DNA from 3 places in the Streptococcus sp. LPB0220 genome. Region 3 is predicted to be linked to each of the others. Evidence: predicted binding sites of a transcription regulator. Region 3 holds the regulator's gene; each other region holds the start of a gene.
The links. The regulator Rex, encoded in region 3, represses fermentation and respiration genes when NADH is low (regulators of the CRP and FNR family bind a similar motif). The targets are predictions, from matches to a motif close to TTGTGAANTANTTCACAA.
Positions count from the first base shown of each region.

Region 1: the regulator Rex is predicted to act here: its motif matches at 6,716-6,733, upstream of LPB220_RS00405 (zinc-dependent alcohol dehydrogenase family protein).
Region 2: the regulator Rex is predicted to act here: its motif matches at 6,699-6,716, upstream of LPB220_RS06040 (formate/nitrite transporter family protein).

Region 1 covers NZ_CP044230.1:59,139-69,773, forward strand. Annotated here, with positions in the region: gene LPB220_RS00375 (hypothetical protein) at 1-277, shown strand, start outside; gene LPB220_RS00380 (acyltransferase family protein) at 267-2,069, shown strand; gene adhE (bifunctional acetaldehyde-CoA/alcohol dehydrogenase) at 2,471-5,122, shown strand; gene LPB220_RS00390 (hypothetical protein) at 5,433-5,981, shown strand; gene LPB220_RS00395 (hypothetical protein) at 5,995-6,300, shown strand; gene LPB220_RS00400 (hypothetical protein) at 6,300-6,623, shown strand; gene LPB220_RS00405 (zinc-dependent alcohol dehydrogenase family protein) at 6,783-7,835, shown strand; gene LPB220_RS00410 (ABC transporter permease) at 7,994-8,380, shown strand; gene LPB220_RS00415 (MurR/RpiR family transcriptional regulator) at 8,497-9,336, opposite strand; gene LPB220_RS00420 (N-acetylmannosamine-6-phosphate 2-epimerase) at 9,814-10,488, shown strand; gene LPB220_RS00425 (dihydrodipicolinate synthase family protein) at 10,505-10,635, shown strand, end outside.
Region 2 covers NZ_CP044230.1:1,138,908-1,149,542, forward strand. Annotated here, with positions in the region: gene LPB220_RS06005 (ABC transporter ATP-binding protein) at 1-1,011, opposite strand, end outside; gene LPB220_RS06010 (ABC transporter ATP-binding protein) at 1,025-2,761, opposite strand; gene LPB220_RS06015 (hypothetical protein) at 2,939-3,388, opposite strand; gene LPB220_RS06020 (hypothetical protein) at 3,497-3,949, opposite strand; gene LPB220_RS06025 (hypothetical protein) at 4,099-4,542, opposite strand; gene rplL (50S ribosomal protein L7/L12) at 4,702-5,070, opposite strand; gene rplJ (50S ribosomal protein L10) at 5,146-5,646, opposite strand; ribosomal protein L10 leader region at 5,685-5,819, opposite strand; gene LPB220_RS06040 (formate/nitrite transporter family protein) at 5,880-6,677, opposite strand; gene LPB220_RS06045 (glucosaminidase domain-containing protein) at 6,836-7,540, opposite strand; gene yihA (ribosome biogenesis GTP-binding protein YihA/YsxC) at 7,690-8,292, opposite strand; gene clpX (ATP-dependent Clp protease ATP-binding subunit ClpX) at 8,304-9,536, opposite strand; gene LPB220_RS06065 (dihydrofolate reductase) at 9,745-10,254, opposite strand; gene LPB220_RS06070 (CshA/CshB family fibrillar adhesin-related protein) at 10,401-10,635, opposite strand, start outside.
Region 3 covers NZ_CP044230.1:1,031,247-1,041,881, forward strand. Annotated here, with positions in the region: gene LPB220_RS05470 (L-lactate dehydrogenase) at 1-21, opposite strand, end outside; gene gyrA (DNA gyrase subunit A) at 220-2,676, shown strand; partial or broken gene LPB220_RS05480 (class A sortase) at 2,690-3,433, shown strand; one part of gene LPB220_RS05485 (IS3 family transposase) at 3,513-3,954, shown strand; one part of gene LPB220_RS05485 (IS3 family transposase) at 3,954-4,861, shown strand; gene LPB220_RS05490 (hypothetical protein) at 5,054-5,332, shown strand; gene radC (RadC family protein) at 5,387-6,070, shown strand; gene LPB220_RS05500 (redox-sensing transcriptional repressor Rex) at 6,123-6,770, opposite strand; gene LPB220_RS05505 (DUF4649 family protein) at 6,900-7,115, opposite strand; gene LPB220_RS05510 (DUF1831 domain-containing protein) at 7,117-7,464, opposite strand; gene LPB220_RS05515 (cysteine desulfurase family protein) at 7,474-8,586, opposite strand; gene LPB220_RS05520 (ribose-phosphate diphosphokinase) at 8,596-9,552, opposite strand; gene LPB220_RS05525 (CYTH domain-containing protein) at 9,625-10,182, opposite strand; gene LPB220_RS05530 (GTP pyrophosphokinase family protein) at 10,278-10,635, shown strand, end outside.

The DNA of each region.
Region 1 (10,635 bases), 970 kb from region 3:
GACCTTGGATAAGGGGGCGATCCGTTACGACGGAAGTTTGGTCCGTGGCAAGATGAATGGCAAGGGAACCGTCACTTTTAAAAATGGGGATACCTATACAGGTAACCTCGTCAACGGCTCTTTTAGTGGCTATGGTAAGTTTAAGTCCAAGGATGGCTGGACCTATGAAGGGCAGTTTGTTAATGGCCAGCCGGAGGGCAAAGGCACCTTAACCACAGAAGCCAACGTCGTATACAAAGGAACATTCAAGCAGGGGATTTATCAAAATGCGCATTAAATGGTTTTCACTAGTCCGTGTTACAGGACTCTTATTGGTATTGCTTTACCATTTCTTCCAAAAAGCCTTTCCTGGAGGCTTCATTGGGGTAGATATTTTCTTCACCTTCTCAGGATTTTTGATTACAGCGCTCTTGATCGATGAATTTGCGCGCAAGCAAGGAATCGACTACCTGGCATTCTTGAAACGGCGCTTTTACCGGATCGTACCACCCCTTGTCTTTATGGTCTTGGTCGTAATGCCCTTTACCTTTATGGTCCAACGGGACTACGTGGCTGGTATTGGGACTCAGATTGCGGCGGTCTTTGGTTTTGTGACTAATTTCTTTGAGATGGCAACGGGTGGTAGTTACGAAAGCAACTTCATTCCGCATCTCTTCCTTCATACCTGGAGTTTGGCTCTAGAAGTGCATTACTATGTGCTCTGGGCACTTTTGGCATGGTTCTTGGCTAAGCGAGCTAAGACGGTTGGAAAATACCGAGGCATGCTCTTCTTAGCATCCAGCGGGCTCTTTCTCTTCACCTTCTTGTCCATGTTCATCCGCGCCTTTCTGACAGCCAATTTCTCTACCATCTATTTTTCTAGCTTCACTCACATCTTCCCCTTCTTTGCGGGATCATGCCTAGCAACGGTGACAGGGATTGCCAATGTCAGCCCGAACTTTACAAAGCTGGTGCAGTCTTGGAGCATGAAAAAGACCTTATCGGTCTTGGGTGGAAGCTTTGCCTTCTTGTTTGTGCTCAGTCTTTTCTTGCCATTTGATAGCTTGTGGACCTATCTGTTTGGCTTTTTAGCAGCGACAATCGCAGCTTGTGCCATGATTCTGTCGGCCCGCATTCTCCATGAAAAGACGCCAGATAAAAAAGAACCAGCCATTCTCAATTTCTTGGCAGATACCAGTTATGGTGTCTATCTTTTCCACTGGCCTTTCTTTATCATCTTCTCTCAACATTTGGGAAATATGATGGCAGCCCTTGTGACGACGATCGTTTCCTTGATTCTAACGGCTCTGTCCTTCTATATTTTGGAGCCAACCATTGCAGGCAAGGAGCCTCGTGTCTTTGGTATGAAGATGGATCTCAGCTTTTTGACCAAGCCAATCTTTTACCTCATGATTCCATTAGCTCTCTTGATGATCGGGATCTCTGCCTTTGCACCAACAGTCGGAGCTTTTGATGAGAGTTTGGTAGTGAGTGGGCTCAATCAAGCAGACAGCAAAATGCAGGTCACTCGGACGCAAGTGGACAATGCGACTGCAACAGACTATAACGTCTCAAATGGTGTGACCATGATCGGTGATTCGGTTAACTTGCGAGCGCAGGACTACCTAACCAAAGCGATCCCGGGCATCCAGATCGATGCAGTGGTGAGCCGTCAGTTGGAAAATGGAATGAAGGTCTTTGAGACCGATATCTCCAATAAAGTTCTCCTAAAAAATGTGGTCATTGCCCTAGGAACCAATACTGTAAGCAACTACAAAGAATTGCTGGATCAGTATGTTGAGAAACTTCCAAAAGGCCGTCGCTTGATCCTTGTGACACCATATGATGGGCGCTATGCCAACGATCAGTCCAGTGAATCGGTTCAAACGCGTCTTTATGAGTTGGAACTAGCTAAGAAATACGACTTTATCACCATTGCGGACTGGTACCAAGTAGCAATTGAAAATCCAAACATTTGGGTGGGAACAGACTCTGTTCACTTCAATATGGAAACCAATGGTGGGGAACTCTATGCTCAAACAGTCAAAGAAGCCCTTGATAAGGCCGAAAAGGGTCCGGTCAAGAAGTAACAATGCTTCTCTGAAACTGAAACAAAACAAATCCTAACAAAATAAAACAAAAAGCAACTTTTTACTTGTAAAAAGCTGCTTTTTTTAGTAAGATTAAGAAAACGCTTACAAAAATCAATTGAAAATATCACTTTGTGAAGAAAAAATTTTTTAATTATTTCTTCACAATTTTGCTAAAGAATTGCTTTCACAGCAATACGATTGATAAAGTTTTCACAAACTTCGAAAAATTCTTTGTGAAAGTTGCTTGGAAGTGTTTACAAAAATCTCAAAATAGAGTACAATTATATTGTGAAATAATTAACAAATCGAAATTTCTTACACTATTCTTGAAAATTTCCGAAAACATGAAAAAGTTCTAGAAAAGGATAAGGGTTTCAAACATTGGAGGAAAGCATCAAATGGCTGATAAAAAAACTCTCTCACCTGAAGAAAAGAAACTCGCTGCTGAAAAACACGTAGACGAGTTGGTGCAAAAAGCGCTGGTGGCGCTTGAAGAAATGCGCAAATTGAACCAGGAGCAAGTGGACTACATTGTAGCGAAAGCATCTGTAGCTGCTCTTGACGCACACGGTGAGCTTGCTCTTCATGCTTATGAAGAAACTGGTCGTGGGGTCTTTGAAGACAAGGCAACAAAAAACTTATTCGCTTGTGAACACGTTGTGAACAACATGCGTCACACCAAGACAGTTGGGGTCATTTCAGAAGATGACGTCACTGGTTTAACGCTGATTGCAGAGCCAGTCGGAGTTGTCTGCGGGATCACTCCTACAACCAACCCTACTTCAACAGCAATCTTTAAAGCATTGATTTCCTTGAAGACACGGAACCCTATCGTCTTTGCCTTCCACCCATCTGCTCAAGAATCATCTGCTCATGCGGCACGAATCGTCCGCGATGCGGCAATTGCAGCTGGAGCACCTGAGAACTGTGTGCAATGGATTACCCAACCTTCTATGGAAGCAACCAGTGCCCTTATGAACCATGAAGGAGTTGCTACGATCCTTGCGACCGGTGGTAACGCCATGGTGAAAGCTGCTTATTCTTGTGGAAAACCAGCTCTTGGGGTTGTTGCCGGAAACGTGCCTGCTTACGTTGAAAAATCAGCCAACATCCGCCAAGCAGCACACGATATCGTCATGTCTAAATCATTTGACAACGGTATGGTCTGTGCGTCTGAACAAGCGGTCATCATAGATAAAGAAATCTACGATGAGTTTGTTGAAGAATTCAAATCTTACCACACTTACTTTGTTAACAAAAAAGAAAAAGCCCTTCTTGAAGAGTTCTGCTTCGGCGTAAAAGCCAACAGCAAGAACTGCGCGGGTGCGAAATTGAATGCGGACATCGTTGGGAAACCAGCAGCATGGATCGCTGAACAAGCTGGCTTCACTGTACCAGAAGGAACCAATATCCTTGCAGCAGAATGTAAAGAAGTTGGTGAAAAAGAACCGTTGACTCGTGAAAAATTGTCACCAGTCATCGCTGTTTTGAAATCTGAAAGCCGTGAAGACGGAATTAACAAAGCTCGCCAAATGGTTGAATTCAACGGCCTTGGTCACTCAGCAGCCATCCATACTGCTGATGAAGAATTGACCAAAGAATTTGGTAAAGCAGTTAAAGCTATTCGTGTGATCTGCAACTCTCCTTCGACTTTCGGTGGTATCGGGGATGTTTACAATGCCTTCTTGCCATCATTAACACTTGGATGTGGTTCTTACGGACGCAACTCTGTTGGGGACAACGTTAGTGCCATCAACCTCTTGAATATCAAAAAAGTCGGACGCCGGAGAAATAACATGCAATGGATGAAACTTCCTTCAAAAACATACTTTGAACGTGATTCAATTGAATACCTACAAAAATGTCGTGACGTTGAACGTGTCATGATCGTTACAGACCACGCTATGGTAGAGCTTGGTTTCCTTGATCGTATCATCGAACAGCTTGACCTTCGTCGCAACAAGGTGGTTTACCAAATCTTTGCAGACGTAGAACCAGATCCAGATATCACAACTGTTGAACGTGGTACAGAGATCATGCGTGCCTTCAAACCAGATACGATCATTGCTCTCGGTGGTGGATCACCAATGGATGCGGCCAAAGTTATGTGGCTCTTCTACGAACAACCAGAAGTGGACTTCCGTGACTTGGTACAAAAATTCATGGATATCCGTAAACGTGCCTTCAAGTTCCCATTGCTTGGTAAGAAGACTAAATTTATTGCGATCCCAACAACATCTGGTACAGGATCTGAAGTAACTCCATTTGCCGTTATCTCTGATAAAGCAAACAACCGTAAATACCCAATCGCAGACTACTCATTGACTCCAACAGTTGCCATCGTAGACCCTGCCTTGGTATTGACAGTTCCAGGATCTGTTGCAGCAGACACTGGTATGGACGTCTTGACGCACGCGACAGAAGCTTACGTATCACAAATGGCTAGCGACTTCACAGATGGTCTTGCTCTTCAAGCTATTAAACTTGTCTTTGAAAACTTGGAAAGCTCAGTCAAGAATGCGGACTTCCATTCACGCGAAAAGATGCACAATGCGTCAACCATCGCAGGTATGGCCTTCGCCAATGCCTTCCTCGGTATTTCTCACTCAATGGCCCACAAGATCGGTGCGCAATTCCACACCATCCACGGACGGACCAATGCCATCTTGCTTCCATACGTTATCCGCTACAACGGTACACGCCCAGCTAAGACAGCTACATGGCCTAAGTACAACTACTACCGTGCAGATGAAAAATACCAAGATATCGCTCGTATGCTAGGACTTCCATGCTCTACTCCAGAAGAAGCCGTTGAAGCTTACGCAAAAGCTGTATACGAACTCGGTGAACGCTGTGGTATCGAAATGAACTTCAAAGCACAAGGCATCGATGAAAAAGAATGGAAGAAACATTCTCGTGAATTGGCCTTCCTTGCTTACGAAGATCAATGTTCGCCAGCGAACCCACGTCTTCCAATGGTAGACCATATGCAAGAAATCATCGAAGATGCATACTATGGTTACAAGGAACGCCCAGGACGTCGTAAATAAAACGTTATTGAACGATTCATGTTTATCAGCTATCCCTCGCTCGAAAGAGTGGGGGTTTTTTGATGGCCTTTTCAAGTTTCGATCGAAAAAAGGGAGCTGAGGGATTGCCTGCCTTTTTTGCTTTTCAGACCTCCGAACCGTTTTTTCATAAAAAATTAGACTTTTTTTAAGAATCTGTGCTATTTTTATAGCATTACGGGCTAATTTATGATACCCTATAGTATGTGAATCTGCCTGTAGCTGAAGGGTTAGGATAGTTTTTCAGTTATAGGAAACGAGAAAACAAATCCAAGAAAGGAGGCCATCTCAAATGGAGTTAGAAGGTGAAGTGCAAGATCAGACACAGAAAATTATTGACATGCCCCAACGAGATCGGGCAACGTCCGCTTCAGAAAATCAGCCATCATCTGCTTCGGTGGTCTCCATGTATGGGCAGGAAAAGCCAAGCATTTCTAGCCTCCATCAGCAACTAGCGAGCGCGTCTGGGACCCAGACCATTCACTTGCGGGAGGAATTGGTGCTGGCGGTAGCGCAGAATGCTTCAGCGCAAGCAATTGTCTTTGAGGCAGAAGTCAAGGATAAGCTGGAAGAGGCTAAGGAGACGGTTTCTCATAAGGTCGCTGAGGTGTCTCAAATGGCCCACAGCATGGCCCAATTTTTAACAGACGCAGAAGTGGAGCAACTATTAGGAGAGTTCTCCATGGATACTTGTTGGGACCAAGCAGTAGAGGCGGAAAACCTCGCCCAAGCAAAGGCCTACTCCAATCGCTTGTCAGATTTGGCAGGTCAGCTGGAGGCTGCATCAGCTCAATTGGTGGACTTGGACAAGGGACAAGCGACGGCCTTTGATTTTTCATAAGTAGGAGAAAAAGATGTTAGAGATCCTGGGAGAGGACAGAGAACGAATTGAGGAGCTCCATCGAGAGATTAAAAAGGAGCAAGAGCGGATTGCGATCAGAAGTTTGATTGCAACGCAGAAAGCCTTGATGATGTTGGAAGGGATGAGTTTGCAGGTAACCTTGGGCGGTCAATCCGAAAAGATGCGCTCTTTTGCTACAACGACCCTAGTTAGTGATTTGAAAGATGGATTTACAGGAGGAGCAGCGGACGCGGTAGAAACAGCACTGAAATCAGTGAAGAAGCCGATTTTATTGAGTCCGATTAAAGGAGGTATGTGATGTACCATTCAGGAAATAGTGAATTAGAACAACTAGAAGATCGACATTACCGCTTCAATCAAAAGCTTAGCGAGTTGGAGTGGGATTATGCGGATATGCGTATGGATGTCCGCCAACATACAGAAAATTTAGTAGACTGGCTGAGTGCCTTGCATTTTCAAGCCCCAAGTGCGGAGGCTCAAAGTGGCTTGGAGCGTTTATTTGCCTTGCAAGAAGAGTTTGAGGCAGAACTTAAGCGCTATGAAGAGCGTTTAGAAGAAGAACGTGAGCGCGAGCAGCAAGAGTACTACAAGCAGCGTCAACAATTAGAACAAGGTGATTGAAACATTCCTCTGGTAGAGATAAGAGGAATGTTTTTGTTTGCTCAAAAACTTTTAAAAATGTGCCTGTAAATTCTTGCAAGCGCTTACTTAGTATGTTATAATATTCACAAAGAAACGAAAATAAAATGGTTTTATCAAACCAACAAAAAGGAGTCGCTTATGAAAGCTGCAACTTATGTATCTGCAGGCAATCTGCAACTGCTGGATCAACCAAAACCAGTGATCAAAAATCCAACGGATGCCATTGTGCGTGTCTTGAAGACAACCATCTGTGGGACAGACCTTCACATCCTAGGAGGAGATGTGCCAGCTTGTAAAGAAGGCACGATTTTAGGCCACGAAGGAATCGGGATCGTCGAAGAAGTCGGCGATGCAGTGAATAACTTCAAGGTGGGCGACAAGGTCATTATCTCTTGTGTCACAGCTTGTAATACCTGCTACTACTGTAAACGTAGTTTGCCTTCTCACTGTGAAGATGGTGGTTGGATTTTGGGTCACTTAATCAATGGGACCCAAGCAGAGTATGTCCACATTCCACATGCGGATGGTAGTCTTTATCATGCGCCTGAAACTGTGGATGACGAAGCTTTGGTCATGCTCTCAGATATTCTCCCAACGTCTTATGAAATTGGGGTGCTTCCATCTCATGTAAAACCAGGCGATAATGTCTGTATCGTTGGAGCTGGTCCAATCGGCCTTGCTGCTCTCTTGACCGTTCAGTTCTTCTCACCTGCTACGATTATCATGGTGGACTTGTCTGAATCTCGTCTTGAAGCGGCTAAGAAATTTGGGGCAACTCATACCATCTGCTCCAGTGATATCGCTGAAATCAAAGCCTTTATCAATGAAGTGACGGACGGCCGTGGGGTCGATATTTCTATGGAATGTGTGGGCTATCCTGCTACTTTTGATGTCTGCCAAAACGTCATCTCTGTCGGTGGTCACATCGCCAATGTCGGTGTCCACGGGAAACCGGTTAGCTTCAATTTGGATGATTTGTGGATCAAGAACATTACTCTTAACACCGGTCTTGTCAATGCCAATACCACTGAAATGTTGCTCAATGTCTTGAAATCAGGCAAGATCGATGCTACTAAGCTCATCACCCACCACTTCAAACTCTCAGAAGTTGAAAAAGCCTATGATGTCTTTAAACATGCGGGTGAAAACCATGCACTCAAGGTGATTATCGAAAATGACATCAGTGAATGAAGTGGCAACTAATATTTGTTCATAGTTTTTTTAGATGGACCAGAGATATTCTGGTCCTATTTTCAACCCCAAAAAGCCAATGATTCCTTGCAAAATAAATTTGTTGTCTTATAATATAAGTACAGAAAACGATTACATAAAGAGAAAGGTGTGATCTTATGAAACGGTTTTGTTATCATCATGAATTCTGGATGGACTTCCATTTCTGGATCTTGGTCTTGCTTTTAGCGGCTGTGGCTTTGACGATGCGGGCTCCGCTTTCGGTAGTTAGCCTAGCTTATCTTGCTTTTGTTGGGATTTTGATCTTGCTGCAGGTCTTTCAACCGCCTGTATCGACGCGTCAGTATCCAGAAGGTAGCTACCATTTCAATTGGACCTTTTATCGGGATACCCGACTGTATATCGATCTCTTTTTACTAGCTGGTCTCTTGGCAGGCCCAATGGCTTCATCGGATATGGTCTATTGGATCTTGCTTGGAGCCGTCGTCGGCTCTATTGGCTTTGTATTTGTCGTAAAGGAAAAAGCAACTCAAAAGATGGCCTAGGTAGATGAGATGGTTTCAATATTATAGAGTAGAAATACTTCTTTAGAATAATCAAAAAAACCAAGAAGGATGAGTTTTATCTCATCCTTCTTGGTTTTTTAAATAGGGAGACCATATTAAGATTTTCGAGAACGTTGACTAGAGAGTTTTTTGTTTTCCCAGTAGCTATTAAAAACGATTTCTTTTTGTTCTCGGTTGATATTAAGAAAATGGGCATAGATGAGATCGACCACAATTAGTAAGGGGAGAACCGCCGAGATGCGATCGATATAGGTATTGCTTGGAAGAGGTGCAGCTGGCACCACTTCAGTGAAATCTTGGTGGATACCAGCAGGATTGGCAGTTACAAGGACTGTTTTTGCGCCGTTTTTCTTGGCTTTCAACATAGTATCTGTAATTGCGCATGTCTTGCCTGATAAGGAAAATCCAATGACTAAGCAGGAGGAATCTAGAATGCTGGTGGTCTGATTAAATCCGTCTTGATTAGTCACGACTTCCCCTGCCACACCAAGTCGCATAAGGCGCAATTTCATCTCCCGAGCCACCAAGCTGGAACTTCCAATCCCGAAGTAATAGATCCGATCTGCTTGATCAATTAAATCTGCTACATGCTCTAATTGGGGATCTTTGACGAAATTTTCAGTGACATTACTGATATGGTGGTATCGTTGCAAGACACTCAGCGTCAGCTCGTCATGTTCTTGTACCTGTTTTTGATTTTTGGTTTCTTCGTTAAAGTGATAAACAAATTCCCGATAGCCGGTGAAACCACATTTTTGAGAGAAACGCGTTAAGGCAGCCTTTGAGACATGGAGTAGCTCAGTTACACGAGAAGAGGACAGAGAGTGCTGTCGTGCTTCGGATGATAAAAAATATTGGGCAATGTCGCGTTCCATATCCGTTAACTCAGCTTCATGGCTGGCGATAATGGTTCGTAAATCTTGATCTTGTTTCACAGCAATCCTCCTTTCTCACAGGATGAAATAACAGGATGCTCCTATAATATATTACACATTATAACATGGAGACACCCTTTTATTCAAGTAAAAGCAAGTAAAATACATTGAAACTAGTATCAGTATTTAAAGGGTGAAATAATAATTTTAAAAGTGCTCAAAAGACTAAATTTACTTTCAGAAATAGAAGGCTAAAAATAGAGATCATAAAATTGTAGCTATAAGAAATAAATAGGAAAGTAAGGTAATGTTGTGAAAGAACCCATTCTCATAGCTTGATAAGAAAGAGCCTTTATAAATAACATAAAGTATTTGTATAATAAATAAAATAGGTATACAATAAAAATATAGGAATTACTAGGATTTTTTAGAAAGTACTTTCTAATTATAGGGAAAGTATTGAAAATACATATTTAAAGTATTATGATTAATGGTGTAAGAGCTTACAAACTAAAAAAAGAAGCAGGTGATTAAATCATGGAAGAGTTACGGCATAAGCTGATTGTTTCGTGTCAAGCTCTACCAGACGAACCATTGCATAGTGATTTTATTATGGCTCGTATGGCAGTAGCTGCCGAGGAGGGCGGAGCATCTGGAATTCGCGCCAATTCTGTTGTTGATATTGCAGCGATTCGAAAAGCGGTGGATTTACCGATCATTGGGATCATAAAACGAGATTACGTAGATGCAGATGTTTATATCACGGCAACTATGAAAGAGGTAGATGAACTCATGACGGTTCGTCCGGATATCATTGCGATAGATGCCACAACCTCTACACGACCAAATGGCGAAAGCTTAGAAGATTTTTTCCAAAAAGTAAAGAAAAAATATCCGGATCAATTGTGGATGGCAGATTGTTCTACTATTGATGAAATGCTTACGGCTGACCAATTAGGTTTTGATTATATTGGGACAACATTGGTAGGCTATACCAAGCAAAGTAAGGGCGATAAAATCGAATCAAATGACTTTGAAATTATTCGCAAAGCTCTTAGTAAACTATCTCATCCATTAATTGCAGAAGGTAACATAGATACCCCTGATAAAGTCCATAGGGTATTGGAGTTAGGTGCCTATAGTGTTGTCGTAGGTTCAGCTATTACACGTCCACAATTAATTACAAAAAAATTTGTAGAAGCAACAAAATAAAGAAAGAGGTTTCCAAATGACAAATACAAATTTGAAGAAATATGAAGGTGTTATTCCAGCGTTTTATGCTTGCTATGATGAAAATGGTGAAGTGAGCCCAGAAAGAGTACGTGCTTTGGCTCAATACCATATTGATAAAGGAGTACA
Region 2 (10,635 bases), 110 kb from region 3:
ATCTGCTACTTCATCTGGCTCATCCATGACTTGGAAAATCCGGTCTAGAGACGACTTAGCACTTTGTAGCTGACCTGCCAATTGGGTCAAGTTTTGAATCGGTTGGTTGATCTGCCAAACATATTGAACGAAGGCCTGCATATTCCCGACAGTCAAACGACCTGCTATCACTTGCAAGCCACCAAACAAAGCGATAATGAGATAAGTCAAATCTGAAATCCCATTTAAAATCGGCATCATTAAGCCAGAAATGAAATTAGCCTTGAACCCTACTTTTTGAAGGTGATGGGTAATATCATGAAATTCTTCCTGAGAAGATTTTTCCCGAACGTAGAGCTTAAGGACGTTAAAGCCTGTTAAATTTTCTTGCACAAAGCCGTTCATTGCCCCCAAAACATCTGCCTGCTCTTTAAAGTAAGGCTGAGATTTTTTCATGATAAATCGAGCACTGAAATAAGTGATCGGAATGGACAAAATGACCACTAGCCCCAGTTGGATGTTTAAGTATAATACCATGCTGATGACAAAAAGCAAGGTAAAGATAGCATTAACGATTTGTAAGAAGGACTGTTGCAAGGCATTCGAGACGGTTTCGACATCGCTAGTAAAACGTCCCAGTAAATCTCCGAACTGATGCCGGTCAAAATAAGAAACGGGAATGTGATTGATTTTATGAGACAAATCATTTCGCATGTCCTGAACGGTCTTTTGAACAGCATTGGTCATAAAATAGTTGGAATAATAAGATCCCAACTCATAGAGGACCCCACGGAATAGATAGAGCGTCATAATGATCGCGATATAGGAGGTATTAAGACCAGCTCCCGCAAGGCCTTTTGCCATATCCATGAGATTTTTTGTCAACTCAGTAATCGCAAGCCCCAAAACAAAGGGTTCGACAACACTCATGACGACACTTAGAATTTTTAAGAAAATGGACAAGCAAACTTCCAAGCGATAGGCTCTCAAATAAGTCCATAGTCTACTAAAACTGTTTTGTTCTTGTTTCATCTGCTTCTCCTTTCTATTCCTCTGTTAATGATGGACTATCGAGCTGCGAATTGGCAATTTCACGATAGATCTCATTGCTTTCCATCAATTCATCGTGGGTTCCTCGACCAACGATCTCCCCTTGGTCCAAGACAATAATTTGATCCGCATCCATAATGGTTCCCACGCGTTGCGCTACGATCAAGACGGTCGCATCTCCTGTGACTTCTTTGAGACGCTTCCGCAAAGTGGCATCCGTCTTGTAGTCTAAGGCAGAGAAGGAATCATCAAAAATAAAGACATCTGGATCTTTGACAACGGCACGAGCGATGGATAAGCGTTGTTTTTGACCACCTGAAAGGTTGCTACCACCTTCTGCCAAATGGGTATCAAAGCGTTCCTCACGACTGTCGATAAATTCCTTGGCTTGGGAAATTTCAGCCGCTTGTTCTAGCTCTTGTACAGAGGCATCTTCTTTCCCATAACGAAGGTTCTCAGCAATGGTTCCTGTAAAGAGCAAGGCCTTTTGCGGAATAAAACCAATCTTTTGGCGAAGGGCTTTCAGATTGTAGTCACGGACATCCACGCCATCCACCAAAATTTTCCCAAGCGTTACATCATAGAATCGAGGAATCAACTGCACAAGTGAAGATTTCCCAGAACCGGTCGAACCGATAAAGGCAATCGTTTCGCCAGGTTTGGCTTGAAAGGAAATGTTGTGAAGAACTGGACTCTCCGTCTCACCTGGATAGGCAAAGGTGACATTGTCAAATTCCAAATAGCCACGAGACGTTGTTTCTGTTACACCATTCTCATTTGGATCGATCGAAATGGGCATGTCCATGATTTCCTTGAGCCGACGGCTAGAAACCGCAGTCCGAGGATACATGGTAAAGAGATTGGCTAAAAAGAGGAAAGATAAGAGCGCGTGGAAGCTATACTCAATAAAAGCAACCAGATCCCCAATTTTCAAACTACCGTCATGAAGAGGATCCAAAGCAAACCAGACAATCGCCACAATCATAGCAATGATGATCTGCACAAATAAGGGCTCTGTCAAACCAGTTAGTTTGAACAATTTATTCGAGTTTTCTGCGTAGACTGCATTTTCAGCCGCAAATTTCTCTTCCTGGAATTCTTCACGGGCAAAGGCACGAATCACACGAAGTCCAGTCAAATTTTCACGCGCAAACTGATTAAGATGGTCGAGGGTCTTTTGTTGCTTCTCAGAAAGTGGACGTGTCTTAACTGCTACATACCAGACGACGACAGCAAGAAATGGTACAGATACCGCTACAATCCACGCTAAAGAAGGACTGGTTGTCAGAATCAAGAGAACACTGGAAACCATCATCAAGGGTGTGATGACCCCCATCTTCAACATAGAATCCGCAAACTGCATCAAAACAAAGGCATCCGAAGTCAAACGAGTGACCAATGACGATACCCCAATTTGCTCATACTCGCGATGCGAGTACTCCTGTAACTTAGCATAGAGGTCATTTCGCATATCTCGGACCATGGTGGTCGTTAGTTGACCAACCGCGTAAGACAAGATAATCCGTCCCGCAATCCCAAGTAAAATAATCGCAAACATGACCCAGCCCCAGAAATACAGCCGATCCACATCACGCGGGTTAATCCCCTCATCAATCATGCGAGCTAGAATCGTTGGCAAGCCCAAATTGACAATAACAAACAGGACCGCTGAAAATAGATTCAGGGCTAGCCACTTGGGATACTTTTTCAAGTAAGACCAAATATATAGCATAGATGATTCTCCTTTTTCATAAATAATAACCTTGATCACACAGAAAAGAGGGAGCGAGACGAAATCATTTTCAAAGAAAATCATTCCTACCTCAGTCCCATCTGTAGTCTCATTTATTATATCAAACCAGTCATAAAAGTAAAGCGAAAGAGCAGGTTTCCCCGCTCTTCAGTCGCTTTATTTCGTGCGTTTGAGTTTAGCGTTTTTAAGAATCATAAGATCCCCTTGGTTGCTATTACTTAACTTAGAAAGATCAAATGTCAAATAGTCACCATCGACCTTATATGTAATCTTTTCTCCACTACCATCATTTGACGAGATTGTTTTCTCTTTTTGATTGATTTTGACATCATAAGATCGCTCATTCTTTTGACCAGCGACTTCACCCGCGATGCTGAGGGTTCCTTTAGAATCTTTGATCTTAATAGAAACTTCAAAATTAATAACGTCTCCAATAGACTCTAATTGACTACCTGATAAGCCCTGCTCTTCAAGAATCTTCTTGAGTTCAGTTTTTGTTGGTTTGTAGACATAAGTCCCATTATCACTTTTGGCACCACATGCCACCAAGAGGACTGCTGCAAAAACTGCAACGAAAGCTAAAAGAATACGTTTAATATTTTTCATAATCAATCTCCTAATGTATTTTATAATGAGATTTTACCACTATTTTCATACTGATTCAAGATATTTTAAAGAAGAAAAAGAGCAGATCCCCTCTGCCCTTCTCTTGTATTATTTTGTACGTTTGAATTTAGCGTTTTTGAACATTTCCAAAGCGGCTTCATGACCTGAACTCTTTTCACCAGATAAATCAAAAGTGAACACATCGCCTGAAACTTTGTATTTAACCTTCTCACCTTCACCTGTTTTAGATTGAAGAGTTTTCTTTTGTTGGTCAACTTTCATATCAAATGATTGGTCAGTCTTTTGTCCCATCATTTCACCTTTAATTTTAAGGCTACCTGTTTTGTCTTTAATGGTCACTGAAACTTCCAATTTAACATTGTCGATCAATGCATCTACACTTGAACTTGGAGCACCTTGTTCTTCAAGGATTTCCTTCACTTCAGTTTTTGATGGTTTGTAGACATAAGTCCCGTTATCACTTTTGGCACCACATGCCACCAAGAGGACTGCTGCAAAAACAGCTACTACAGCTAAAAGAATACGTTTAAAGTTTTTCATAACTTCTCCTTTTTAGTTAGATTCACCCTATTATATCAACAATTCAGACACACGGCAATGAAATATTACAAATGTAATACTCTTGTAATATATTTATCAACTAATATGTAACGATTAAATAGGCAGGATCCGTACCTACCTTCGCTAAATTATTTAACTTTTTTAAACTTAGCCATTTTTATAAAGTTTATAAAAATATCAGAACCACTCGAGTTTGATTCTTTCACATCCATAAAGGTTAGCATATGATTAGAAATTTTATACGACATCTTTGTCCCACTGTCATCATTCTTCATTACAAATATTTTGTGTTTTTGGTCAACCTTAAAATCATAGGATTGATTGGTATTTTGAACATTTGATTTTATTTGAACCTTCATAACGCCTTCTTTGTCCTTAATGATAATCGAAACCCTAAATTTATAATCATCTGTAATGATATAAGCAAGTTGACTTGGTAGCATCTCCCTCACTTCTTCTGTTGAGGGTTCGAATACATAAGTCCCATTATCACTTTTTAGACCACAGGCTACCAAGAGGACTGCTGCAAAAACTGCAACTAAAGCCAAAAGAAGCTGTTTAAAATTTTTCATACCTTCTCCTTGTTTCAACGAATATCCCTATTATAGCAATAATTTTTTCGTATCTCAATGAAAGATTAGATAATACAGGGCTTGTAAAAGTCACAAAAGAAAGAATGCACGAAAAAACCAAGGCCTAAACCTCGGTTTTCATTTTGATTGGAAACTCTATTATTTAAGAGTAACTGAAGCTCCAGCTTCTTCCAATTTACCTTTGATTTCTTCAGCTTCAGCAGCTGCAACACCTTCTTTGATGACACCAGGTGCACCATCAACAAGTTCTTTAGCTTCTTTAAGACCAAGACCAGTGATTTCACGTACAACTTTGATAACGCCGACTTTCTTGTCGCCTGCAGATGTCAATTCGATATCGAATGAATCTTTAGCAGCACCTGCGTCAGCAGCACCAGCTGCAGCAACAGCTACAGGAGCAGCTGCAGTTACACCAAATTCTTCTTCGATAGCTTTTACAAGGTCGTTCAATTCAAGGATTGAAGCTTCTTTAATTTCAGCAATAATGTTTTCAATGTTCAATGCCATTGTTATTTCCTCCAAATAAGTTTAAATTTTATATTTTTATTATTTTGTAGCTAGGCTACGCTGCGTAGCTTAAGATTAAGCTGCGTCTTCTTTGTTGTCTGCAACCGCTTTGACTGCAAGAGCAACGTTGCGCACTGGCGCTTGAAGTACAGAAAGGAGCATAGAAAGAAGTCCTTCGCGGTTTGGAAGAGTTGCAAGTGCAAGAATCTCTTCTTTAGATGCGACAGCGCCTTCGATTGCACCACCTTTGATTTCAAGTGCTTCAGCGTCTTTTGCAAAATCGTTCAAGATTTTCGCAGGTGCGATAACATCTTCGTTAGAAAATGCTACTGCAGAAGGTCCAACGAATACAGATGCAAGATCTTCAAGACCAGCTTTTTCAGCTGCACGACGCAAGATTGAGTTTTTGATAACTTTAAACTCAACTTCGCTTCCGCGAAGGTTGCGACGAAGAACTGTATCTTGCTCAACTGTCAAACCGCGAGAATCTACAACGACGATTGATGCAGCAGCTTTCATTTTTTCAGCTACTACGTCAACTAGTTCCGCTTTTTTAGCAATAATTGCTTCACTCATTAGTGTGTTCACCTCCGTAATTATTTTGCTTGGGGAATTTTTCCAAAAGAAAAACGCGCCCAAACCTAGACACGAAAGTACAATACGCTTCTTTTAATTGATACGTTTTGTCCTCGGTAGGATTTTTATGAGTCGAGCTCCCCTACTGTCTTAGGCAGTTTTTTCAAACCGTAAATTAGTTTATCACATATAAAAAAAGAATGCAAGTACTTTTGCAAACTTTTTTATATTTTTTAATCGTTGTAAAGACTCTTGATATTATTCAACCAAGCATAGGCTAGTCCCATTAGGACTCCTCCTCCTACCCAGTTGGCAAAGAAGGTAACACCATAGTGGCGTAAAATATTAAAAAATTCAAAATGTGGCAATTGGCTAGATACTGAATTAAAGCTTAATAATGAGAAAGAAGCAAAATTAGCCGCCAAGTGTTCATTGGTCATAAAGACAAACATATAAATAGCAGATAGGGCTAAGAGCACCTTCGCTGTTTCATCTTTAAAATATAAATAAGAAAGAATAGCAATATTTACAAAGATATTGGCAATGACTCCTTCAAAGAAAACCACTTGATTGCTCCGTTGGAGTTTATTTTCTGCCACCGTAGCTAGGAAACCTTTTGGATCGATATGAGCAAAGGCTGTAGTTTGATTGAACAGAAAAGCTACGATTAAAGCACCAATTAAATTAAAGAAGGTACAATAAAGTAAAATCTCCAAAGCTTTCTTCCAGTGAATTTTCTTTAGATAGGTTCCCGCCGTCAAATACATCATATTTGAGGTGGTTAATTCCGCATTTAAGAATAAGAGGTAAACCAACCCCCAGGCAAAGATGAATGGAAATAGGAAACGACCCGTTCCAGGTACAAAGCTATTTAATAAGTCAGCTGCAACTGCTCCGACCGCCGTACTTAAAGTAAGAAATCCTCCTGCAAAAATAGAGCGAACTGCATAGCGAGTCTTAGATTTCTGATAAAGGTCCTCTTTCTTATTACACGCCGCTCCCACTTTTTGAATGAAATTAGATTCAGACATAAAAATCTCCTTATAAAATGTTTGTGAATAAAATCATTATAGCATAGAAAGAAGCCTTTGAAAAGGTTTTCAGGAAGAATTCTTAAATTCAAAATATATACGTTTTAAATCATATACCAGGAAATAATAAAAAACAGGCATTTGCCTGCTTTTCTTTTTTAATAGTTTAAACGGTTCGCCCAAGCGATATCCAAATTCAAGATTTCTTGTGAAGTGAACTGTTGACGATATGGATTGTATACCGAACCAGTGATACCACCCTGAACATTTGGTGAATCATATTGAGTCAAATTATAGGTTTCAATGATATTATTGAGCTTTGCGTAGTAGCTAGTATCTGTCGCATAAACACCTGTCAAAGCTGCTGTTGCGTCTTGATAACTTGATGTGTTACTCTTCCAAGCACCTGCAAAATGTCCTTGTTTCAAAACTGCTACATAGTCTTGCAATGATTCATAGTAAGATGGGTATGAACAGAAAGCATCATTAATCGTATACGCATTTCCAGCACCATCATCTTCCCAAGTTTGCATCACTGCAGATTGCCCAGCATAACTTCCTTTAATCCCAAAAAGATTGTAATGTGGATAAGAAGCCAAACCAGACTGTCCTGATCCACTTTCCAAGATCGCTTGTGCGATCATAACGGAAGCATAAAGATCATTCTCTTGACCAAGCTGACGAGCTGACTCACCAATTTGTGAGATGAAAGCTTCAGTTGGGTCCGAGTATGCTTGGTAAGTTCCATCATTAGCACCAACTGATGTTACGTGCTCGCTCATAGCAGCAGCAAATGTCCCCACCGCTAATACAGAAACGAACAAACCAAATAATTTCGTTTTATTCCGTATTTTCTTTTTCATAATACAATTTATCTCCAATTAATTTTTTATCATCTTTTATCTTTATAGAGATTATACCATATAAATAGAAGAAAACAAAGCCACTTATATTACACTTCTATTACAATTGCGAGATAAATCCAAAACAAAAATGACATTTTCATGTCATTTCAATTTATTTCGTAAAACGCATTTTCCAAAATAGCATCCCATGACTCCTCTAGTCCTTCCTTGGTTACCGAAGAAAAGACAATGAAAGTATCTGCTGGATCAAAATCCAGTTTTTTCTTAATAATGGATTCATGTTTGTTCCATTTTCCACGTGGAATCTTATCTGCCTTGGTTGCTACTAAGATCACAGGGATTTCATAATATTTTAAGAATTCATACATCTGAACATCATCTGCAGAAGGTTCATGACGAAAATCGACTAGGCTAACGACTGCTTTTAAGTTCTCACGACTGGTGAGGTATTCTTCAATCATCCGCCCCCACTTCTCGCGTTCTTTTTTAGAGACACGTGCATAGCCATAACCAGGTACGTCTACCAAACGGAGTTTATCATCGATATTGAAAAAATTTAGCAATTGGGTTTTTCCTGGTTTCCCAGATGTTCTGGCCAGGTTCTTTCGATTTAAGAGAGTATTAATAAAAGAAGACTTGCCGACATTTGATCGACCGGCAAGTGCAACTTCTGGAATCTCATCTTGAGGATAATGACTCTTATTTGCAGCGCTTAAGAGGATATCCGCATTATGTGTGTTAATTTCCATATTTTATCTTTCTAGGCTGTTTCAAGAATTGGTTTTTCTGTTCCGTCAACAGCTTCTTTTGTGATTCGAACAAGTTTGACATCTTCTTGACTTGGAATTTCAAACATGACATCCATCATGGTTTCTTCGATAATCGAACGAAGTCCACGAGCTCCTGTTTTTCTTTCGATGGCTTTATTCGCAATCTCTTGAAGTGCTTCGTCATCAAATTCCAATTCAACATTATCATAAGAGAGTAAGGTTTGGTATTGTTTTACCAGAGCATTGCGTGGCTCTTTCAAGATACGGACAAGATCGTCAACTGTCAATTGCTCAAGAGCAGCAAAGACTGGAAGACGTCCGATCAATTCTGGGATAATCCCAAATTTTTGAATATCTTCCGCAACGATTTCTTGCATGTAAGAGCTTGATTCATCTATAGCTTTATTGTTCTTACCGAAACCGATGACTTTTTCACCGAGACGTTGCTTAACAATTTCTTCGATCCCATCAAAGGCTCCTCCTACGATAAAGAGGATGTTCTTGGTGTCCACTTGGATCATCTCTTGTTGAGGGTGTTTGCGTCCCCCTTGAGGTGGAACACTAGCAACTGTCCCTTCGATAATTTTCAAGAGGGCTTGTTGCACTCCTTCACCAGAAACGTCACGTGTGATCGAGACATTTTCACTTTTCTTAGCGATCTTATCAATTTCATCGACATAGATGATGCCACGTTCTGCACGCTCAATATTGAAATCCGCTGCCTGAAGAAGTTTTAAGAGAATATTTTCAACGTCTTCACCCACATAACCAGCTTCAGTTAAAGCTTTTGCATCTGCAATAGCAAATGGAACATTCAGGCTACGAGCCAAGGTTTGGGCCAAGAAAGTCTTTCCTGAACCAGTAGGTCCAATCATGAGGATGTTTGATTTTTGCAATTCAACATCCGTCTCATCTTCGCGTGTATCGTGGAAGTTAATGCGTTTGTAGTGGTTGTATACCGCTACTGCAAGGGCACGTTTAGCCCGATCTTGACCGATGACATAGTGGTTCAAGATATTGAGCAATTCGATTGGTTTTGGGACTTCACTAAGGTCAGCTAGGACTTCTTCAGCAAGCTCCTCGCGGATGATTTCTTGAGCTAATTCTACACATTCATTACAGATAAACGCATTGTTTCCTGCAATGATTTTTTGGACTTCATCTTGACTCTTTCCGCAAAATGAGCAATAAACCATCATATCATTGTTTTGATTCGTTGGCATGTATTTCCTCTTTCTGTCATTTTCTGTTTCTATTTAGTTTAAAATAAGGTCATGTAAAAGGCGTGAATGGAATTCACAAGATTGGTAAAAGCATTTAGTAAGAATAAAATAGCGAGGCCAAACCGTTTTTTACGAAAGGTTTGTAAGGCGCAAATCAAACAGATGACACATAGGACAGCTGTAAAAAAACCAAAGACACTTCGCTCCATTAGTCTAAATCCTTTCTCTTATAATAGTTGACCGTAAAATCATATGGATTTTTCTCATCTTTCAGATGGGGAACTTGACGGACCTTTTCATAACGTTTCTCATCAAATTTTGGTGCCAATGTATCGCCATCAAGCGTTGCATGAATCATGGTCTGGATCAACTCTTCTAACTGATCAGAGAAAAGCCTTAAAATCTGACTGCCTCCAATAATGTAAAGATTCTTCTCTTGGTTCTGATACCACTCTAAGACTTCTTCTTTGCTATGCATGACGAGTACAGCATCATTTTCAGAATCATAAGCCTGATCTTGCGTTAAGATAATGCTAGTCCGACCTGGTAGAACCCGTTTTTTCATACCATCAAAGGTCACTCTTCCCATAAGAATCGCTTGCCCCATGGTCGTTTCTTTGAAATGCTGAAGCTCAGCTGGCAAATGCCAAGGCATGACTTGGTCCTTCCCAATAATGCCATTTTCAGTTTGAGCCCAGATACCAATTATCTTTTTCATTCTCTCATCCTTTACACTGATACTTCTATTTTATCAAATTTTCTTATAAAAGACTGATTTCAACTATCTAGTTTGGAGGATATTTTTTTAAATACAAACAGAAAAAACCGCGAGAATTTCGCGGTTTTTCTTAGCCACAAGTTAGCTTAGTCTTCTTTTTTGCGTTTTGCAAATCCGAATAATGAGAGACCTGCTAAAGCGCTAAAGATTGCAAGACCAGCAGTAGAAGATTCTTTTGTTCCTGTGTTTGGAAGTTGTGCAGTAGGATTTTGTGGATCAATATACTTCACTTCTTCTTTCGTTTCTGGAACGACAGGAATCGTTGGTTCTTCTGGTTTTGGTTGTGGATTAGGTTGTGGTTGTGGTGTTGGTTGCGGTTGT
Region 3 (10,635 bases):
GTGTTGTTTAGTCAAATCCATGAGTCTAAACGTCTCCTTCATTTTTTTTTGAGATAGATTCTCATACGATTTCATTCTACCACTTTTGAAAGTCTTTGTCATCTGAAACAGTATGAATCCTTGATGTAAACGTTTTTACGTTTGTGTTCCTAAGAAGAAAAATAGGCTAAAATGTGTTATAATAGTATGGTGAATTAAGTAAAGAGAGGCATTTTTTGAATGCAGGATAAGAATCTAATTGATGTGAATTTAACATCAGAAATGAAGACGAGTTTTATCGATTATGCCATGAGTGTTATCGTTGCTCGTGCCCTCCCTGATGTTCGGGATGGTTTAAAACCCGTTCACCGTCGTATTTTGTACGGAATGAATGAATTGGGTGTTTCGCCAGATAAACCACATAAGAAGTCAGCCCGTATCACAGGGGATGTTATGGGTAAATACCACCCACACGGGGATTCCTCTATTTATGAAGCCATGGTTCGGATGGCGCAATGGTGGAGTTATCGCTACATGTTAGTGGACGGTCATGGAAACTTTGGTTCCATGGACGGTGATGGTGCCGCTGCACAACGGTATACCGAAGCCCGTATGAGTAGGATCGCTCTTGAAATGTTGCGGGATATTAACAAAAATACAGTTGATTTCACTGATAACTATGATGCCAGCGAGCGCGAACCTTTGGTCTTACCTGCACGTTTTCCTAATCTTCTTGTCAATGGTGCTACTGGGATTGCTGTTGGGATGGCCACAAATATTCCTCCACACAATCTGGGAGAAACCATTGACGCAGTGAAGCTGATGATGGATAATCCTGAGGTAACGACCCGTGAACTTATGGAAGTTCTTCCTGGTCCAGATTTTCCGACAGGTGCTTTGGTCATGGGGAAATCAGGTATCCACAAAGCCTATGAAACAGGAAAAGGCTCAATTGTTCTTCGTTCTCGTACAGAAATTGAAGTAACTAAGAGTGGCCGTGAACGGATTGTTGTCACTGAGTTCCCTTATATGGTCAATAAAACCAAGGTTCACGAGCACATCGTTCGCTTGGTGCAAGAAAAACGGATCGAAGGGATTACAGCTGTACGTGATGAATCAAACCGTGAAGGGGTTCGTTTTGTGATTGAGGTCCGCCGAGATGCTTCGGCTAACGTTATTTTGAACAACCTCTTTAAGATGACACAAATGCAAACCAATTTTGGATTCAATATGTTGGCGATCCAAAATGGAGTTCCAAAGATTCTTTCTCTTCGCCAAATTTTAGGTGCTTATATTGAGCACCAGAAAGAAGTGGTGACTCGACGGACCATCTTTGATAAAGAAAAAGCGGAAGCACGTGCCCATATCTTAGAAGGTTTGCTCATTGCCTTGGATCACATCGATGAAGTGATCCGGATCATCCGCAATAGCCAGACAGACGCTGAAGCACAAGCTGAATTGATGGCTAAATTCAAGCTCTCTGAACGTCAAAGTCAAGCCATTTTGGACATGCGTCTTCGTCGTTTGACTGGTTTGGAACGAGACAAGATCCAAAGTGAATACGATGATTTGGTTGCCCTGATTGCTGATTTGGCTGATATTTTGGCGAAACCAGAACGTGTGGCTACCATCATCAAGGAAGAACTGGAAGAAGTCAAACGCAAGTTTGGCGATGCTCGTCGAACTGAGTTGATGGTTGGAGAAGTCCTTTCTCTTGAAGATGAGGACTTGATTGAAGAAACAGATGTCTTGATCACCCTTTCTAACAAAGGCTACATCAAACGTTTGGACCAAGCGGAATTTACGGCTCAAAAACGTGGTGGACGTGGTGTTCAGGGAACTGGTGTCAAAGATGATGACTTTGTCCGTGAACTGGTCTCTACGAGCACCCATGATCATTTGCTCTTCTTTACCAATAAAGGGCGTGTCTATCGTCTGAAAGGTTATGAGATTCCAGAATATGGCCGGACAGCCAAAGGATTACCAATCGTCAACCTCTTAAAATTGGACGAAGGTGAATCGATTCAAACCATTATCAATGTGGAGCAAGATCGCAGTGACGAGGCTTATCTCTTCTTTACGACGCGACAAGGTTTGGTCAAGCGGACCAATGTAGCTGAATTTTCAAATATCCGTCAGAACGGTCTCAAAGCTCTGAATCTGCGCGATGAGGATGAATTGATCAATGTCTTCCTTACAGATGGCAATGCTGACGTCATTATCGGTACCAAGTATGGTTATTCTGTCCGCTTTAATGAGGCTGTAGTTCGGAATATGGGACGCTCTGCTACAGGTGTACGTGGTGTGAATCTCCGTGAAGGAGACAAGGTTGTTGGTGCTAGTGTCGTTACGGATCAAGATGAAGTATTGATCATCACTGAAAAAGGGTATGGTAAACGTACAATGGCTAGCGAATACCCAACCAAAGGCCGTGGCGGTAAAGGAATCAAGACAGCCAATATCACAGAGAAAAATGGTCCCTTAGCTGGTCTTTTAACTGTTAAAGGGGATGAAGATCTGATGATCATTACCGATACCGGAGTTATGATCCGGACAGGTGTGGCTAACATTTCTCAAACGGGTCGTTCAACTCAGGGTGTGAAAGTCATGAGACTGGATCAGGATGCGAAAATTGTGACCTTTACAACTGTCCAGCCTGATGAAAAAGATGAAGAAGTAGTGGAAGAAAACGAATAGATAAGGGGACAGCATGTCACGCAAAAGAAAAAAGAAAAAGAGTTTACGCAATACTCTTATCAACATCGTTGCAACACTTTTGATTATTCTCTCGCTTCTCTTGATTTTCAATGCTCCGATCCGAAATATGATTATGGTTTGGCATACCAACCAATACCAGGTTAGCAAGGTCGATAAAAAAACCATTGACAAGAATAAAGAAGTGAAGACGAGCTTTGATTTCCAACATGTCCAGTCACTCTCGACGGAAGCCGTCATCAATGCCTAATGGCAAGCTCAAAAGCTACCAGTAATTGGGGGGATTTCGATTCCTGAATTAAACATGAACCTTCCGATCTTTAAGGGGCTTGAAAATGTAGCCCTCTACTACGGAGCAGGGACCATGAAGGAAAACCAAGTCATGGGGCAAGGCAATTATTCTCTTGCTAGTCACCACGTGTTTGGTCTAACTGGAGCAAATGCCATGTTATTCTCACCATTAGAGAAAGCCAAGGCGGGTATGAAGATCTACATCACGGATAAAGAAAAAATCTATACTTATGTCATCTCGTCTGTTGAGACAGTGACTCCAGACCGTGTAGATGTCATTCAAGATCGTGAAGGTGTCAATGAGATCACCTTGGTGACTTGTGAGGATGCTGCAGCGACTTACCGTACGATTGTAAAAGGAAATTTGGAAACCTCTGTTGACTATGACAAGGCTCCAAAAGACATCCTGGATTCATTCAGCAAGTCTTATAATCAAATGCAACTTTAAGAAAATAAAGCCCGAGGCAGAGTGAACTGCACCCCAAAAGTTAGACAGAAAAAAATCTAACTTTTGGGGTGTTTTTATTATGAAATTAACTTATGAAGATAAAGTTCAGATCTATGAACATAAAAAACAAGGGCGAAGCTTCAAAGAGCTTTCAAATCAATTTGGGATAAACATTTCTAATCTTAAGTACATGATTAAATTGATTGATCGTTATGGAATAGAAATCGTCAAAAAAGGAAAGAATTGTTACTATTCTCCCGAACTAAAACAAGAAATCATTGATAAAGTTCTGCTTGAAAGTCGTTCACAAATAAAGGTATCTCTAGATTATGCTCTTCCAAGTGTTGGAATGTTGCATAATTGGATAGCACAATATAAGAAAAACGGGTATACTATTGTTGAGAAAACAAGAGGAAGGATACCTAAAATGGGACGTAAGCCAAAGAAGAAACCCGAAGAGATGACAGAACTAGAACGTCTTCAAGCAGAAAATGAGTACTTGAGAGCGGAGAATGCGGTTCTAAAAAAGTTGAGAGAACTCCGATTGAGGGACGAAAAAGAGCAAGAAGAAAAACGGAAATTGTCCGAGGATTGGTAACAGAGTTTGCTTTAGAGATTCTTCTAAAGATTATTAAGCTTGCCCGTTCAACTTATTATTATCATTTAAAACAGCTCGATCAAAGCGATAAGGATTATGATGTTAAAGTTGAAATTCAATCTATTTTTACTGAGCATAAAGGGAATTACGGCTATCGTCGAATGACTCTTGAATTGAGGAATCGTGGTTTTGTAGTGAATCATAAGAAGGTCCAACGTCTGATGAAGGTCCTTGGTTTAAGTGCTCGTATTCGTCGTAAACGGAAGTATTCTTCATACCAAGGAGAGATTGGTAAGAAAGCAGATAATCTTATTCAACGCCAATTTGAAGCAACCAAGCCAATGGAAAAGTGCTACACAGATGTGACCGAGTTTGCCATTCCAGCAAGCAATCAAAAACTTTATTTATCGCCAGTTTTAGATGGTTTTAATAGCGAAATTATCGCCTATAATCTTTCGACTTCACCGAATTTAGAACAAGTGAAAGCTATGTTAGACCAGGCCTTTACTGAGAATCATTACACAAATACAATTCTTCATAGTGATCAAGGATGGCAGTATCAACACCAGTATTATCATCGTTTTTTAGAGGATAAAGGAATTCAACCGTCCATGTCACGTAAAGGAAACAGCCCAGACAACGGCATGATGGAATCCTTCTTTGGCATTTTGAAATCGGAAATGTTTTATGGTTACGAGAATACATTTAAGTCACTTAACCAATTGGAACAAGCTATTGTAAACTATATTGACTATTACAACAACAAACGAATTAAGGTAAAACTAAAAGGACTTAGTCCTGTGCAATACAGGACTAAATCCTTAACTTAAATTATTTGTCTAACTTTTTGGGGTCAGTACAGAGATGCCGGGGCTTTTTTCTTTATAGTATGGCATGAAATAACTAAAGGATTCTTGTAAAATTGTAAGCGATTGGTAATATAATGTAAGGAATTTGTCATAATATTGAGGGAAAATAGGTATATAATAAGAGGAGAAAGAGTATGATAAGGAGGTAGAATAGTGACAAAAGAGCGAATTTATCATCTCTTGCATCATTTCTATAATCTCTTAATAAATGATTTTCCACGAAATGGATTAATTACGAAAGGAATCTACGAAGTAGAGCAAGTCTACCAAACCTTAGAAGCCATTCCTCAGAGTCAGGAGTACTTGATCCGCTGTGAAATTCAACAGTTTTTAAAGGAGCTTGAACAAGTTCAAACAGGTTATCAGATCCGCTTTAATAAAGATGAAGTCTTAGTGTTAGATGATTTGAAGCAAGAAATCGCCAGTAAATAATGAAAGGTCGTTATTTTCTCAATTTATTACGAATTAATAAGTGAGGAGGAAATTATGTACGACATATCATTTATTGAACCATCTTTGCTTCCTAGGGAGCGCTTAGTTTCTGAAGGGGTGGATAAGCTAAGTCATCAGGAATTGTTATCCATTCTCTTACGGACAGGTAACAAGCAAAAAAGCGTTTATGAGATTGCACAAGGTCTTTTGAGCTCGGTAAATAGTTTAAAGGAGTTAGGGCAATTAACCCTAGAGGAGCTACAGGAAATCTCTGGCATTGGGCGAGTGAAGGCCATCGAACTTCAGGCTGTTATTGAGTTTGGACGAAGGATTCATAAAGATGAACTAATGAGTTCCGAACAAATCATGAGTAGTCAGAAATTGGCCCATAAAATTCAACAGGAAATTGGCCATAAAAAGCAGGAGCACCTAGTTGCCCTTTATTTGAATACCCAAAATGAAATTATTCATCAACAGACGATCTTTATTGGAACAGTGAATCGAAGTATCGCGGAGCCGCGTGAAATCCTGCATTATGCACTGAAGCACATGGCAACCTCCATTATCTTGGCTCACAATCATCCATCTGGTGCTGTGTTCCCCAGTAAAAATGATGATGAAGTCACTCAGCGAGTCTTAGAGGCCTGTGAAGTAATGGGGTTGACCCTATTGGATCATTTGATTGTATCCGAAGAAAACTACTATAGTTATCGAGAAGAAACGGATTATTTGGTATAAAAAAGGTTGGAACCTTCTTGTTCCAACCTTTTTGTTGTTGAAGTATAAGTCTTTATTCTTCGTTTTTACGCATAAAATAAAGAAGTGTTTGCAATTCACTAGTAAGATCGACATATTGGACAACAACCTCTTTAGGAACTGTCAGATGGACTGGAGAAAAGCTTAGAATTCCTTTGACACCGGCATCTACTAAAAGACTAGCAACTTCCTGCGCTTTAATACTTGGGACAGTTAAAATTGCTGTTTGAATGCCTTCTTTTTTGAGATTCTCTTTGATCGTAGAAATCCCATAAATGGGGATCCCATCCTTACTTTTGGTATTAATCAGTTCATGATCATCTACATCAAAAGCCATGACAATTTTCATCTTATTGCGTTCATGGAAGCGATAGTTGAGGAGCGCACTTCCCATATTTCCGATCCCCACAATAGCGACATTGGTAATGGCATTGTCATTTAAGAGATCGGCAAAGAAGTTCATCAGTTTTTTTACGTCATAACCAAATCCACGTCTTCCTAATTCACCAAAATAAGAAAAATCTCGGCGAACGGTAGCAGAGTCAATCCCAATTGCATCAGCAATTTGCTTGGAATTGGCGCGCTCTATTTTTTCAGAGTTAAAGCGTTTAAAAATTCGGTAGTAGAGCGATAAGCGTTTTGCTGTTGCGCGTGGAATTGGAGTATTTTTATCATGTTTCACAATATCACAACCTTTCCCTCTTATTGTATAGGAAGATTGTGAAAAAATCAACTATCTAGAGTGTTTTTTCAAAAATATTTTTGTCTAAAGAAAAAGCTGATGGCGATGGAGAGTTCCATCATCATCAGCTTAGTTTTCAGCTTGCTCTACCTTTTTCAAAAAAGCATAGAGTCCATCGACTCGTCCTGTATAGGGGAGTTTTTCTCCCTTGTATTCAATGGATACGATTGAGTAAGAGTCAGGCAAGGTTACACAGCCTGAAAAAGCTAGGATGCAGGCTGCAAGGTTGGGATAAGTAGTTGTTCGTTCTACTTGGTAAGCGTCGATATAAGTTAGGGTTACCATATTAAACCTCTGTTTTGTTGAAAATTTCTCTTTCGACGAGACTATCCATTAAGAAATAGAATTTTTGTTGGATAATATCATTTTCTGGATTTTTAAAGATATTAACCAGGCGAAGCCCAGACTTGTCTGTAATATTGATCTTAAAACCTGTCAAATCTTTATTGAAAATGATTTTAAGTAGGAAGCCTTCGCCGCTATTTGGAACGGCTTCGAGCAAACGATTTAACTCGTAATTTCCAACTTTTGTAACAGCGAATGTATTGTCACGTAAGGTATATTTTTTTACATTTGGGTGTAGACTATAGGTATATTTGCAGTCTTTCAATGAAACACTTGTTTCAAAAGCCATATTGTTCTCCTATGATAAAATTTCTTTAAGCTTTGTGAGGAAGTCTTGGACCTCCTCTATGGTATTGAGTTCTGAAAAACTAATTCGAATGGATTCTTTTAGGCGTGAACTATCTTTTCCATAGAGCGCCTCAAGGACATGGCTGGGTTGAACTGTACCAGCGGTACAAGCAGAACCTGTAGAGACAGAAATTCCAGCAAGATCAAGTCGCATCAATAAGACATCATTTTGGACGCCTGGGAAGCCAAGATTCCAAACAAATGGAAGATGATCGTCACTAGCATTTACATAGTAATCGTATGTCCCTAAACCATTGACTAGTTCTTGGCCGAGTTTTTGAACCTGGTTGAAATTTTCTTCTTGACGAAGTGTAGCTTGCTGAAGCGCGGTTGCCATCCCGACAATAGAAATGAGATTTTCCGTACTGGCTCTCATCTTACTTTCCTGATCCCCACCATGTAAAAGATTATCAAAATCTGGGGAGGTTGCATAAAGGAAACCGACGCCCTTTGGTCCGTGGAATTTGTGGGCAGAAGCACTGAGAAAATCAATTCCCAACTCTTCGGGATAGACAGGGACCTTTCCGATTGCTTGGACCGCATCAACGTGAAAGGCAGCTGGATGATCTTTTAAGAATTCTCCGATTTCTTTAATCGGTAGAAGATCGCCTGTCTCGTTATTGGCAAACATGGTAGAGACAAGAATGGTATCCGGTCTAAGTGCAGCCTTGATATCACTAGCCTGAATGCGTCCATCTCTTGGTTGGACGATCGTAACTTCAAATCCGAAACGTTCTACAAGGTATTCGATGGGTTCGAGAACCGCATGGTGTTCCAAAGCGGTCGTAATGATGTGTTTGCCATCTGCTTGGTGTTTCAAGCAGTAGCCTTTTATAACGGTATTATTACTTTCTGATCCACCTGAAGTGAAGAAAATACGATTTGGAAGAGTATGGAGAGACTGAGCAATCTGCTCGCGAGATTCTCGGAGAAGTTTACTAGCCATCCGTCCATGAGCATGAAGGCTCGATGGATTTCCAAAAGTGGTCTTCATAGTTTCAGACATTTTATCAATGACTTCAGGTAGAAGGGGAGTTGTTGCGGCATTATCAAAATATATCACATTAAGACCTTATTTCTTGTGGTAGGCAAATAGAGGACTAACAGGTTTTCTTTCTTGAATGCGAACAATAGCTTCAGCGATCAGTTCGCTAGCTGTCAGATAGTTAATATTTTTTGGTGTTGGTCCATTTGGAGCAACAGAATCGGTTACTAAGATTTCTTTGATCGGAGCTTGGTCTAATAATTCAACAGCTCCTTTTACAAATAAACCATGGCTTGATACAGCATAAATTTCAGTAGCACCTTCGCGTTCGACGATTTTCGCAGCTTCTGAGAATGTCTTACCAGTATTGAGGATATCGTCAATCAAGATCGCTTTCTTATCTTTGACATCCCCGATAATATAGCCATAATCACGGTTTGCATCATCTTGCTCGTAATCAATGATCGCAATCGGTGCATCAAGATATTCAGCTAAACTACGAGCCCGTTTAACACCTGAGTTTTTAGGGCTGACGACTACAACATCAGGACCAGTTAGACCTTTGTTGATGTAGTGCTCTGCAAAAAGTGGAATGGTAAAGAGGTTATCTACGGCAATATCGAAGAAACCTTGAACTTGCACTGCATGGAGATCCAGTGTGACGACGCGATCCACCCCAGCTTTGACCAACATGTTTGCGACGAGTTTAGCAGTGATTGGTTCACGAGGAGCAGCAGTCCGGTCTTGGCGGGCATAACCGAAGTAAGGCATGACCACATTGACAGTATTTGCGCTGGCCCGTTGGCAAGCATCTACCATAATTAACAGTTCCATCAAATGATTGTTCACAGGGAAACTGGTTGATTGAATGATATAAATATCATATCCACGAACACTTTCCTCAATATTGACTTGGATTTCACCATCTGAGAATTGACGGGATGAAATTTTCCCAAGTGGAACCCCAGCATGATCCGCGATTTTTTGCGCAATCTCTGGATTTGAATTGAGAGAGAAGAGCTTCATATTTTTTTTATCTGACATGTGATTCCAACCTCATTTAGATTTTTGATCTTAGCACTATTTTAGCAAAAATTTGCGATAATTTCAGCTATTTTACAATCTTTCCGCCAATCTGGCGATTTTATTTTTTGCAGCTTTGTAGACGATTCCATGCTCTTTGATGAACTGATGGAAATTTTCTTCCTGCTCAGCAGTTTCGACCTCGATTTCTAATTCATAATCTTCAGTGTCTAAATAGAGACTGTGGTCTAGTGCCACCAATCCTGCAGCTGTTTCTTTTTCGAAGCGTTCTGTTGTTAGGCTTCCCCAGACAGCGAGTTGCTCAACAGGGATTTCTTTAGATATCAAGAGGTTTTTGATTTCCCCGTCAGGAAACTGTTGGTGTTGAAGGATCGCTTCGGTTTCTTCTGGGCTGAGGTCTTGATTGTACTCGAAATGGCCAACTGCTTCAGGGACCTTGAGAGTCAATTCAGCCTGATCTGTGAAAGTACGCACCCGCAAGGCCATTTTTTCCTTACGGATGAGCTGGTCGGGTGTATCGATATAGTGATTGGTTTGAACAACCAAATCTGTATCAGCAAAAAGTGGAAGAAGGGATTGGTATTCCTCCTTGTCTAGCAAGGTTTTGTATTCAATTTCTAAATGGTTCATTTTGTAGTCCTTTGCTTTTTTTCGAAAGCGATTCATGATATAATAAGAGATGTGTTTATTGTATACAAAAATGGTTCAGATTACAAGGTGGTAGGATGGCAATTGATTGGGAAAACTTCTTAGATCCGTATATCCAAGCAGTTGGGGAATTAAAAATCAAACTGCGTGGGATTCGTAAGCAATATCGTAAACAGCAAAAGCATTCTCCAATTGAGTTTGTCACAGGTCGGGTCAAGCCGATTGAGAGCATCCGTGAAAAGATGATCCGAAGAAATATTTCTGAAGAAAATTTGGCTCAGGATATGCAAGATATTGCTGGTCTTCGCATCATGGTCCAGTTCGTAGATGACGTCGAAGAGATCCTAGAGGTTCTGAGACAACGGCAGGATATGCGCGTGGTCCAAGAGCGAGACTACATCCGCCATAAGAAATCAAGTGGCTACCGGAGTTACC